DNA from 3 places in the Labrenzia sp. PHM005 genome. Region 2 is predicted to be linked to each of the others. Evidence: riboswitches for the same ligand, from Rfam matches in the RefSeq annotation. Region 2 holds a riboswitch; each other region holds the start of a gene.

Region 1 (3,269 bases), 1.4 Mb from region 2:
CGGCTTCAAGGCAATCTCTTGGGAGGAAGCCAATGAGGGCCTGATGGAGGCGTTCTTCATCCGCAACATCATCATGTACACCGCGGTCGGCGGCATTCTGCTGGTAGCCGGATTCGGGATTTACAACATCATCTCCACCATCGTTCATGAGAAGGCCAAAGACATTGCCATCTTGAAATCCCTCGGATTTCCGGAAACTGACATTCAGCAGATTTTCGTGCTTGAAGGGCTGGTGATCGGCATACTTGGCGCGCTTGCAGGTTCGGCGCTCGGCTTTGGTCTGTCGAGTTACCTGGCAACGGTGAAATTCGAAGTCACCACCGACATTGAGATGACCCGTCTGCCGATCCATTTTTCTTATCTGCATTATCTGATCGCCAGCGCCTTGGCGCTGGTGTCTGCCGGGGTAGCTGGATTTGTGCCTGCGCGGAAAGCAGCGGCGCTCAATCCGGTCGACATCATCAGGGGTGCGACCTGAGATGAGCGGCGGCAAGATACTGGAAACTGCGCCTCCCCCGCTTCTGGAAACGAGGAACCTGACGCGCATCCTGCCGGCAGTTGTTCCCGTGACGCTGGTCGAAGATATTTCGATGTCTGTTGGCGCTGCCGAGTTTGTCGCGATCACCGGGCCGTCGGGTTCCGGAAAATCGTCGCTGCTCTATCTGCTTGGCCTTCTGGACCGGCCGACATCCGGCGAAGTGCTGATTGGCGGCCGCAAAACTCACGATCTTTCAAAATCCGACCACGCCCAATTGCGGCTGGAGAAGATCGGTTTTGTCTTCCAGTTTCATTTTCTCCTGCCGGAATTCACGGCCCTGGAAAATGTCCTGATCCCGATGCAGAAGCTTGGCGCCCTCTCCGCATCCAACCAGAAGGATCGGGCTGCTGGACTTTTGGAAGCGCTGGGACTGGCGGATTTCCTGCACAGGCGGCCCGCGCAGTTATCGGGCGGGCAGCGCCAGAGGGTGGCTGTTGCCAGGGCGCTCGCCAATGCTCCGGATCTGATCCTTGCGGATGAGCCAACTGGCAGTCTGGATTCCGCTGCCACCGAACAGGTGTTTGCCTCTCTGCAATCAATTGTCGAAGAACAGCAAACCACCGTCGTTGCCGTCACCCACGACATGGATATCGCAGGACGGATGCAACGCCGGATCCATCTCGTCGACGGCAAGATCGATTATGACCGCGACCAATAGACCCGCTCGCATAGGATTACATGCCTAAAGGGAAGGCGGACGTCTCCCGCCCGGTTGCCAAAGGACAAAACTCATGGCATAAGCGCGCCATCATCAAGAGAAGGGCTGGCGCCCTCGCCAACCTGCCAGACCGGGCAAGGTGGTTTCCGCAACAGGGATGCGGCTGGAGAGACACTCAAAAAGGGGCTCCTCAGCAACGAAGCGGTTGTTTTCTTGCGCCAGTCCTCCTCGGGCAACCGATGGAGGATTAATTGTTTCAAGATGCTTTGGCCGGACAAGTGGCTGAATTGATCGAATCTGACACTGTTGGCGACGCCGAATGTTCAGCGTCGCGTATCTGGCAACAAACGGCAGAAGACTGTGTTCTAGCACGCTTAAAAACCATTCGGATTTATGGCGGCCTGCCGTGTCACAAACAACCGCTCTCCCAGCCCGAACGCGTCAACCGCTTGCAAGCGCTGCTGCGGCTCTGGGCGAACGGCTGCATATGTGCGGTTGACGAGGAGCTGTTTGCGGACCTCTTATACCGCCGGGATGATCAAGCGGTCTAATCAACCCTCTTTGGGAACGGGACGTGGTTTGCCGTTTTCGTCGACGGCAACCATGGTGAAGATGGCTTCCGTTACCTTCTCGCGTCCGCCGAAGCGATGCCGGAGCGCCCAAGCCTCCAGCTTGATTTCCATGGAGCTGGTGCCGACCCGGCCAACGCTGGTGTAGATGCACAAGACATCTCCGACATGCACGGGCCGGATGAATTTCATCTTATCGACCGCGATGGTCACCACACGACTTGACGCCCGTTGTCCGGCCGCAATCCCGCCCGCCAAGTCCATTTGCGACAGAACCCAGCCGCCAAAAATATCGCCATTGGCGTTGGTATCTGCTGGCATAGCCATGGTGCGCAGGGTTAGTTCGCCGTACGGCTGTTCTTCACTCAATGCGGTCACTCCTCGTCATTTCCGTCCGAAAGACTAGACCAACCACTTCGAAAGACAATGTTTCCGTTTAGATAATCAGCATCAGGATCGCCATAATCCAGAGCGGCATAGGCGCGGCAACCCAGATCAGCAACACTGGCAGTCCCCGATGGATCCAATTCGAACGGTTCATCGTTTTACTCCTTTCGCTCAGGAAACCGGCAATTCGAAAATCGTAAGACCGGCAAGTGCGAGCATACCCACCGCAAACGCCAGTTTGGCGCTGCCCAGTAGCGTGCGCCCGGCAATGTCCAGTCTCGGCAAGGGCAAAGATCTGGAATCGAGATACATGGACACCATCATCGTGATGAAGACAGTGAACCAGACAACAACCATGGCTTCAGCAGCCAAAACGATTGCCGGTAACATGAGCCCCTCCTATCAGGCTTTGTTGGAAAAAAGGTCCGCAGGCGGTTCGCTGCCGGCCATGCCGAAAGTGGCAAGCCAAAGGCTCTGCGCGATCCGCTCCGCGATGATGATGATCTCGTCTGCAAGCTCCGGAATGAAGACTGACCGGGTCACCGGCCTGAAAACACTCAACCATTGCGCATAGTCTGAGCTAACAACTTCTTTCAGCTTCAAATGCGCCGGTACCGGTTTGCCCTTGTAAGTCCCGTTCTTCAAAAGCACCGACTGCCAAAAGGTCTCCATCTTGGCCAGATGTTCCGGCCAACGTCCGTCGAGCCGAGTTTCGAAAATCTTGCCGAGCCGGGCGTGAGACCGGATTGTTCCATAAAATGAATGCACGAGGATGTGGATCGTCTCGGGATCCACTTCAGTGTATTGACGGCTTGGCGCATCGTCTGCGCGAAAGACATCGCCATCCCAATCACCGCTCATATTGTCCATCTGCATCGCGCCCTAATAACATTCATTTCAAATGCATCTTTTAAATGACAGATCTTCACGCTAAAATCAACATCTAAAATGAATGTTTTAAAGAGACCCATATGCGCTTGAGCCAAGCCAGCGATTTTGCCTTGAGAATTCTGATGGCAATCTGCCAATCCGACGCCCCGCAAACCGTCGATAAATTGACCCTTCAACTCGGCCTGGCCAAATCACATGTCATGAAGATCGTCGCCCAGCTCGCGAA
Region 2 (3,269 bases):
TACCGGCGCGTTTGATCCATTCGAGGGCCTTGCGGAGAAATGCCGGGCTGCCAATGCGTGGCTCCATGTGGATGGGGCTTTCGGTCTTTGGGCAAAGGTGTCCGAAGAGGCCGGTTTCAAACTGAAGAAATTGGACGGCGCGGACAGCTGGGTGGTCGATTCCCACAAGACATTGAACACACCCTACGACTCCGGTCTTGCGCTGTGCAGGCACCCGGAAGATATGCAGGCGTCGATGGCTATCGGCGCGTCTTACCTTCCGGCCGCAGATCCGAACCCGGCCGACCGTGCTCCGGAATTCAGCCGCTCGGCACGCGGAGCGGAAACCTGGGCAGCCCTGCTGTCGCTTGGCCGGGCAGGGGTTGTCGAGATGGTCGACCGGTTTCATGGTCATGCAAAACGCATTGCCGGCGATCTATCGGCCCTCGGGTTTACCGTACCGCACGATGTGCATTTCAATCAGGTGTTTGTCACGTTGCCCAAAAACGAAGACGCCTGTGCCCGGATCACCGAGCATGTTCAAAACAGCGGCGAAGCCTGGTTCGGGCCAGCCACCTGGCAAGGAAAAACGGGTTTCCGGATCAGCGTCTCCAACTGGGCGACCAATGACGAGGACATCGACCGGCTGATCGCGGCCATTGCCAAGGCCAAGGCAGAGATCGTCGGATGAACGAAAGATGGAGCGCCCTTAAAGGCGCTCCAAGAAATCTACTCGCCGATCTTTTCCAGATCGAACGGAGTCGTCTGATACATCTCGTTGATCCAGTTGCCAAACAGAAGGTGGGCATGAGCCCGCCAGCGGTTCACCGGATCGAGCGTTGCGTCGTCACCCGGGAAATAGTTCTGCGGCCGGATCGGGGTCTCCGACACCTGGCTGTCCCGTTCAAACTCGTCCGCTAGCGACGTGGTGTCATATTCAATGTGGTTGAACATGTGCAGGCTGCGGTGGTCCGGGTCATCCAGCAGACACATGCCGGTCTCATCATCCTCGGCCAGCACTGCAAGATTGCTTTCCGCCGGAATGTCGGCTTTCCGGGTTTCGGTCCAGCGGGAGACCGGCAGGCAGAAGTCGTCCGAAAACCCGCGCAAATAAGGCGAGGCGGGCACCAGGGTCCGCTGGCGGTAAACCCCGGTCGCCTTGGTATCGCGGGCGTACTTCGGCATCTTATAAAAGTGATAGGCGGCTGCTTGAGCTGCCCAGCAAATCGTCATGGTCCGATGCACATGGGTCTGGGTCCAATCCAGAACGTCACACATTTCCTGCCAATAGCCGACTTCCTCAAAGGGCAGTTTTTCAACCGGGGCGCCGGTGATGATGAAGCCGTCAAATTTTTGGGTCTTCACCTCTTCCCAGGGCTGATAAAAGGCAGACAAATGCTCTTGCGACGTGTTGCGCGCCACGTGGTTGGTCATGCGCACCAAAGTAAGATCGATCTGCAGGGGCGTGGAGCCGAGAAGACGGGCAAACTGAGTCTCGGTTTTGATCTTGTTCGGCATCAGGTTGAGCAGACCGATGTTAATCGGCCGGATATCCTGCCGGATCGCATCCGCTTCGCGGATGATCATCACGCCTTCAGATTCCAGAATTGGGCGGCCAGGAAGATTGTTTGGTATTTTTATCGGCATTTGCACGTCCCGTAACCAGAGACAGATGCCTTCTTGAGATCCGATTTGTTGCCGCTAAGATCGCTCTCGGGCCGCATCTTCTCTTCGAAGAACCACCTTGCCCGGATCGGCAGGTTGGCGTGGGGCATCTGTCCCAACTCTTGATGATGGCAATCTAGGTAATCGAAGAAAACCGATCCGGCAAGCCCTGATCGGGCAAATGTCATTGTTGTGACTGGAGTAAAATTTGGGGGCCCCCAAGGAAAACCCCGACAACACAGTTACGGTTCCTTCCTGAACGGCGCCTGTTCCGCCAATGCCTGGTTTTCCCGTTCCACCGCCAGCCGCTCATGTTCCAGATAATCTGCAACGGCCTGATGGAGCCCCTCATGAGCTATCCAGTGGGCGGAATAGGTGGTCTGCGGCAAATATCCGCGAGCCAGCTTGTGCGCGCCTTGTGCGCCTGCTTCAACGCGTTTGAGGCCCTTCGCGATGGCAAAATCGATGGCCTGGTAATAACAAAGCTCAAAGTGCAGAAAGGGGTGGTGTTCATTGCAGCCCCAGTGGCGGCCGAAAAGTGTTTCAGAGCCAATGAAGTTCAAGGCGCCAGCAATGTAACGGCCGTGCCGTTTGGCCAGCACCAGCAAGATGCGTTCAGCCAGCCGCTCGTTGATCAGTGAAAAGAACTCCCGGTTGAGATAGGGACTGCCCCACTTTCGCGACCCGGTGTCCATGTAAAAGCGGTAAAACGCGTCCCAGTGCGCTTCTGTAAGGCCGCTGCCGGTTACCCACTCAATTTCAAGGCCGTCGACGCTTTGCGCTTCGCGGCGTTCCTTCTTGATCGCCTTGCGTTTGCGCGAAGCCAGATCACTCAAAAACTGATCAAAGTCCTCGTAACCATGGTTATCCCAATGAAATTGCTGGTCGGTGCGTTGCAAATAACCGAGTTCTCCGAGTGTGCCCCATTCCGGTTTTGTCAGGAACGTTGCGTGGACCGACGAGGCGCCGGTGCGCTGGCACACTTGAACCAGGCCCGCCGCGAGCGCCTGGATACCGGCCTCTCGGTTGATGTCCGGACTGGTCAGGAACCGCCGGCCAGTCGCTGGAGTAAACGGCACAGAGATCTGCAGCTTGGGATAATAGTCGCCACCCGCCCGGTAAAACGCATCCGCCCAGCCGTGGTCAAAGACATATTCCCCCTGCGAATGACTTTTAAGATAGGCCGGAACCGCGCCAAAAACGGCCCCAGACGCATCTTCCAGGATTATGTGCCGGGGCACCCAGCCGGTCTGGCGGGTGGCGCAACCAGCGGCTTCCAACGCCTGCAAAAAAGCGTGGGATAGAAACGGATTGAAGGCGGTGTTGCTGGATTGATTATCCGTTTCTGGAGAGAGCGCTGCAGTCAGATCAATGGAATTCGTGCAGTTTGGCGTGGGCGTTAATCCGCCCGTGCTCGTAAGCTGCCATCCAGGGTTGGCGACCTGGTCCCATTTGTCTGCCGGAACATCAGCCAGCGACGATAGGATGCGCAGTGACAAAGTCTGTCCATCATCACCGGAACCTGAGCTATGAGGTTTTTCCTTATCCGGTGAAGGTGATGACGTCATGTTTCAGTGCCGGCTCGCCGCAATTACAATCCCTTCTTTCCATTTAGAGCATCTGTG
Region 3 (3,269 bases), 1.0 Mb from region 2:
CCCTTCAGATTTTCGCGCATATGTCTTCTTGCGAAAATCTGGAAAGACGGTCTTTAGCCACTTGAACTTCGAATAGACTTCTCCGTCTGTCCCATAGCCGACAACAAGAGCGTACAGATTGTCGGGTTTGTCGAACACCGTTTCAGCTATCTTCACCGATCTTCGATGCGCCTGCAAAAAACGCCTTATCGGCTGATCCATACTCAATGGATCACCTAGTTCGAACCTGAGGCTGTGCTCAAACTGATAGAACAGACCGCCTGGTAGGCACTCTATTCCGAAAACCTCGAGGAAGCGTTCGTACACTTCTTGCTGCGCAGTTTTCTTCGACAACAGGTCACTCTCCCGGTTACGACTTAAATCGCCGCCAGGGCCTTCTCAACGTCTTCCAAAAGATCCTGCGGATCTTCCAATCCGACGGAGAGGCGCAGGATGCCGTCGGTGATGCCGAGCTCAGCGCGAGCCTCTTCCCCGATCGACTGGTGGGTTGTCGTGGCCGGATGAGTAATCAGGCTTTTGGCGTCCCCCAGATTGTTGGAAATCTTGATGAGGTCCAGTGCGTTGACAAACCTGAAGGCCGCCTCCTTGCCGCCTTCGATTTCCAGCGCCAGCATGGTCGAACCGCCGCGCATTTGGCGCTTGGCTACATCCGCCTGCGGGTGGTCGTCCCGGCCCGGATAAATAAGCTGCTTGACCTTCGCTTTTCCGGCTAAGAAATCAGCAATCTGACCGGCGCTGCTTGTCTGCTGAGCCACGCGGAGCGGCAGGGTCTCGAGACCTTTCAAGAGCACCCAGGCGCTGAACGGGCTCATATGCGGGCCAGTGTGTTTGACAAAGGGCATCACCTCCTCGGTGATCCACTCTTCATCGGACAAAACAACACCGCCGAGGCAACGCCCCTGCCCGTCAATGTGTTTGGTCGCGGAATAGACGACAACATCCGCGCCCAGCTCAAGTGGCGACTGGAACATCGGCGTCGCAAACACATTGTCGACAATCAAACGCGCGCCGACCGACTTGGCAATTTCCGCAACGGCTGCAATATCAATAACTTCCAGCGTCGGATTGGTCGGGCTCTCCAAAAATAGCGCCCGGGTGTTCGGCTTGACTGCTGCTTTCCACTGCTCAATGTCGGTGCCGTCAACAAGCGTGCTTTCAACACCAAAGCGCGGCAACAAAGTCTCACAGATGTAGCGGCAAGACCCGAAGAGCGCCTTGGCGGCGACCACATGATCGCCTGCCTTGACCGATGCCATCAGCGCCAGATTGACAGCCGCCATGCCGCTCGCGGTCGCTCTTGCGGCTTCTGCACCTTCCAGCATCTTGATGCGGTCTTCGAACATGGCCACAGTCGGATTGGCGTAGCGCGAATAGACAAATCCTGGGTCTTCACCGTTGAATCGGGCTTCGGCGGCTTCCGCATCGGTATAGACAAACCCTTGGGTCAGATACATGGCCTCGGACGTTTCGCCGAACGGTGAACGGGTGGTGCCGCCATGAACGAGTGCGGTTGCAGGGCGCCAGTTGGTTCCGGCGGTGTTCTTGGTGTCAGTCATGTCGATATTCGCTCCAAACGAAAAAACCCCAGCCTCAAGACCGGGGTTCGCACCTCCGGCCTATTTAGCGACTTATTTAACGTGGCTGCAAGCCGGCCGGCCCAAATCACCACGAGTTGGCTTTCACTTAAGCGAAAACGGCGGATTGGTCAATCTTGAGCCAAGGATTTCCTCGATCTAAGCAGAAAGTCTGTTGGCCTGACCCGCTGCATCCGCTAAGGACGGTAGACGACGAGTGCAGGATGAATTGATGAACGTTACAGCGGACCCAGCCACCACCGGAAGCGCGCTGCTTGAGGCCAGCGGGATTTTGCCCGAGCGCGTCATTCACGCCATGTTCGCGGCACAGGAGATTTCCTCTGAAATGCCACCGGTCACCGGCCAGGTTCAACCGGCCAGCCTGGATCTGCGGCTCGGGTCTGTTGCTTACCGGGTGCGCGCAAGTTTTCTGCCAGGTCCGGACATTAAAGTGGCCGACCGGCTGGAGCAGCTGAAGTTGCACACAATAGACCTGCAAGAGGGTGCGGTTCTTGAGACGGGGTGCGTCTACATCGTTCCCTTGCAGGAAAGCCTGGCGCTGCGAACCGACATTTCGGCAACCGCAAATCCGAAAAGCTCGACCGGCCGTCTGGACGTCTTTACACGGGTCATCACCGACAACGGTCAGGCCTTCGACACCATACCAGCTGGCTATACCGGCCCGCTATATGCCGAAATCTCGCCGCTCACGTTTCCGATCCTGGTGCGCTCCGGTTCGCGGCTCAGCCAGATCCGCTTCCGGCGTGGACAATCCCTGATCCCGGATGCCGATTTGGAGAACATCCATCAGGCAGAAACCCTGATGAGCGGTGGCAATGAGCGGATTGGCGGCGGGGTGCAGCTGTCTATTGATTTGGAAGGCACCGGCCCTGGCAGCCTGGTCGGTTATCGCGCCAAACATCACTCCGGCTTGATTGATGTTGATAAAGTCGGTGCACAGGACCCGCTCGATTTCTGGGAACCGATCTACCGGCGCCAGAACGCCGAACTGATCCTCGACCCGGATGCGTTCTATATTCTTGTCAGCCAGGAAGCGGTCCACGTACCGCCGGACTATGCGGCTGAAATGGTGCCATTCGATCCGCTGGTGGGCGAGTTCCGCGTTCACTACGCCGGTTTCTTCGACCCGGGCTTCGGCCATGCAGGCGCAGGCGGCATCGGTTCCCGGGCCGTTCTGGAAGTTCGCTCCCACGATGTGCCCTTTATCGTTGAACACGGCCAAACCATTGGGCGTCTGGTTTACGAACATATGGCCGAACGTCCGGCAACACTCTACGGCGAAGGCATCGGCTCTAACTACCAGGGCCAGGCACTGAAGCTGTCGAAGCATTTTCGGGCAGTTGAGTGATCAGCCTTCCATTATGCGTAACCGTCCTAATGTCATCCTGGGCAAGCGAAGCGCGACCCGGGATCGGCAGGCCGCAAATTATCGGCCGAATGGGCGCGGATTATAGACGATCCATTCAGCTCTCCGATCCCGCATCTTCGCTTTCGCTGCGTGCGGGATGACGCGCCAATATGCCCTTCAAAACCATCACCCGCGAATTCGAAGGTTTTCTGGAGGACCGGAAATCCCGATTTCTGGCGTTTCTTGTGCCAGTTGGCCAGTTCGAAGCCCGGCTGGAGGAGTTGCGCAAGGAGCATAAGAAGGCCAACCACATCGTCACCGCCCAC

What was found. Region 2 has a riboswitch for S-adenosylmethionine ahead of metA (homoserine O-succinyltransferase). Riboswitches for the same ligand answer to the same signal wherever they lie in the genome.
Region 1: it holds a riboswitch for S-adenosylmethionine, as region 2 does, so the genes downstream of both, FJ695_RS26825 (hypothetical protein) here and metA (homoserine O-succinyltransferase) in region 2, are expected to answer to the same signal.
Region 3: it holds a riboswitch for S-adenosylmethionine, as region 2 does, so the genes downstream of both, FJ695_RS24840 (O-succinylhomoserine sulfhydrylase) here and metA (homoserine O-succinyltransferase) in region 2, are expected to answer to the same signal.

Annotation. Positions count from the first base shown of each region.
Region 1 is NZ_CP041191.1:5,924,057-5,927,325, forward strand. Features, by position in the region: gene FJ695_RS26815 (ABC transporter permease) at 1-478, shown strand, start outside; gene FJ695_RS26820 (ABC transporter ATP-binding protein) at 480-1,196, shown strand; SAM-I-IV-variant riboswitch at 1,282-1,407, shown strand; gene FJ695_RS26825 (hypothetical protein) at 1,448-1,747, shown strand; gene FJ695_RS26830 (acyl-CoA thioesterase) at 1,748-2,092, opposite strand; gene FJ695_RS26835 (hypothetical protein) at 2,324-2,542, opposite strand; gene FJ695_RS26840 (group III truncated hemoglobin) at 2,555-3,022, opposite strand; gene FJ695_RS26845 (Rrf2 family transcriptional regulator) at 3,124-3,269, shown strand, end outside.
Region 2 is NZ_CP041191.1:4,481,812-4,485,080, reverse strand. Features, by position in the region: gene FJ695_RS20265 (aminotransferase class V-fold PLP-dependent enzyme) at 1-670, shown strand, start outside; gene metA (homoserine O-succinyltransferase) at 709-1,626, opposite strand; SAM-I-IV-variant riboswitch at 1,661-1,778, opposite strand; gene FJ695_RS20255 (GNAT family N-acetyltransferase) at 1,887-3,212, opposite strand.
Region 3 is NZ_CP041191.1:5,489,397-5,492,665, forward strand. Features, by position in the region: gene FJ695_RS24835 (DUF3885 domain-containing protein) at 1-333, opposite strand, end outside; gene FJ695_RS24840 (O-succinylhomoserine sulfhydrylase) at 357-1,556, opposite strand; SAM riboswitch at 1,600-1,679, opposite strand; gene FJ695_RS24845 (2'-deoxycytidine 5'-triphosphate deaminase) at 1,807-2,943, shown strand; gene FJ695_RS24850 (YigZ family protein) at 3,114-3,269, shown strand, end outside.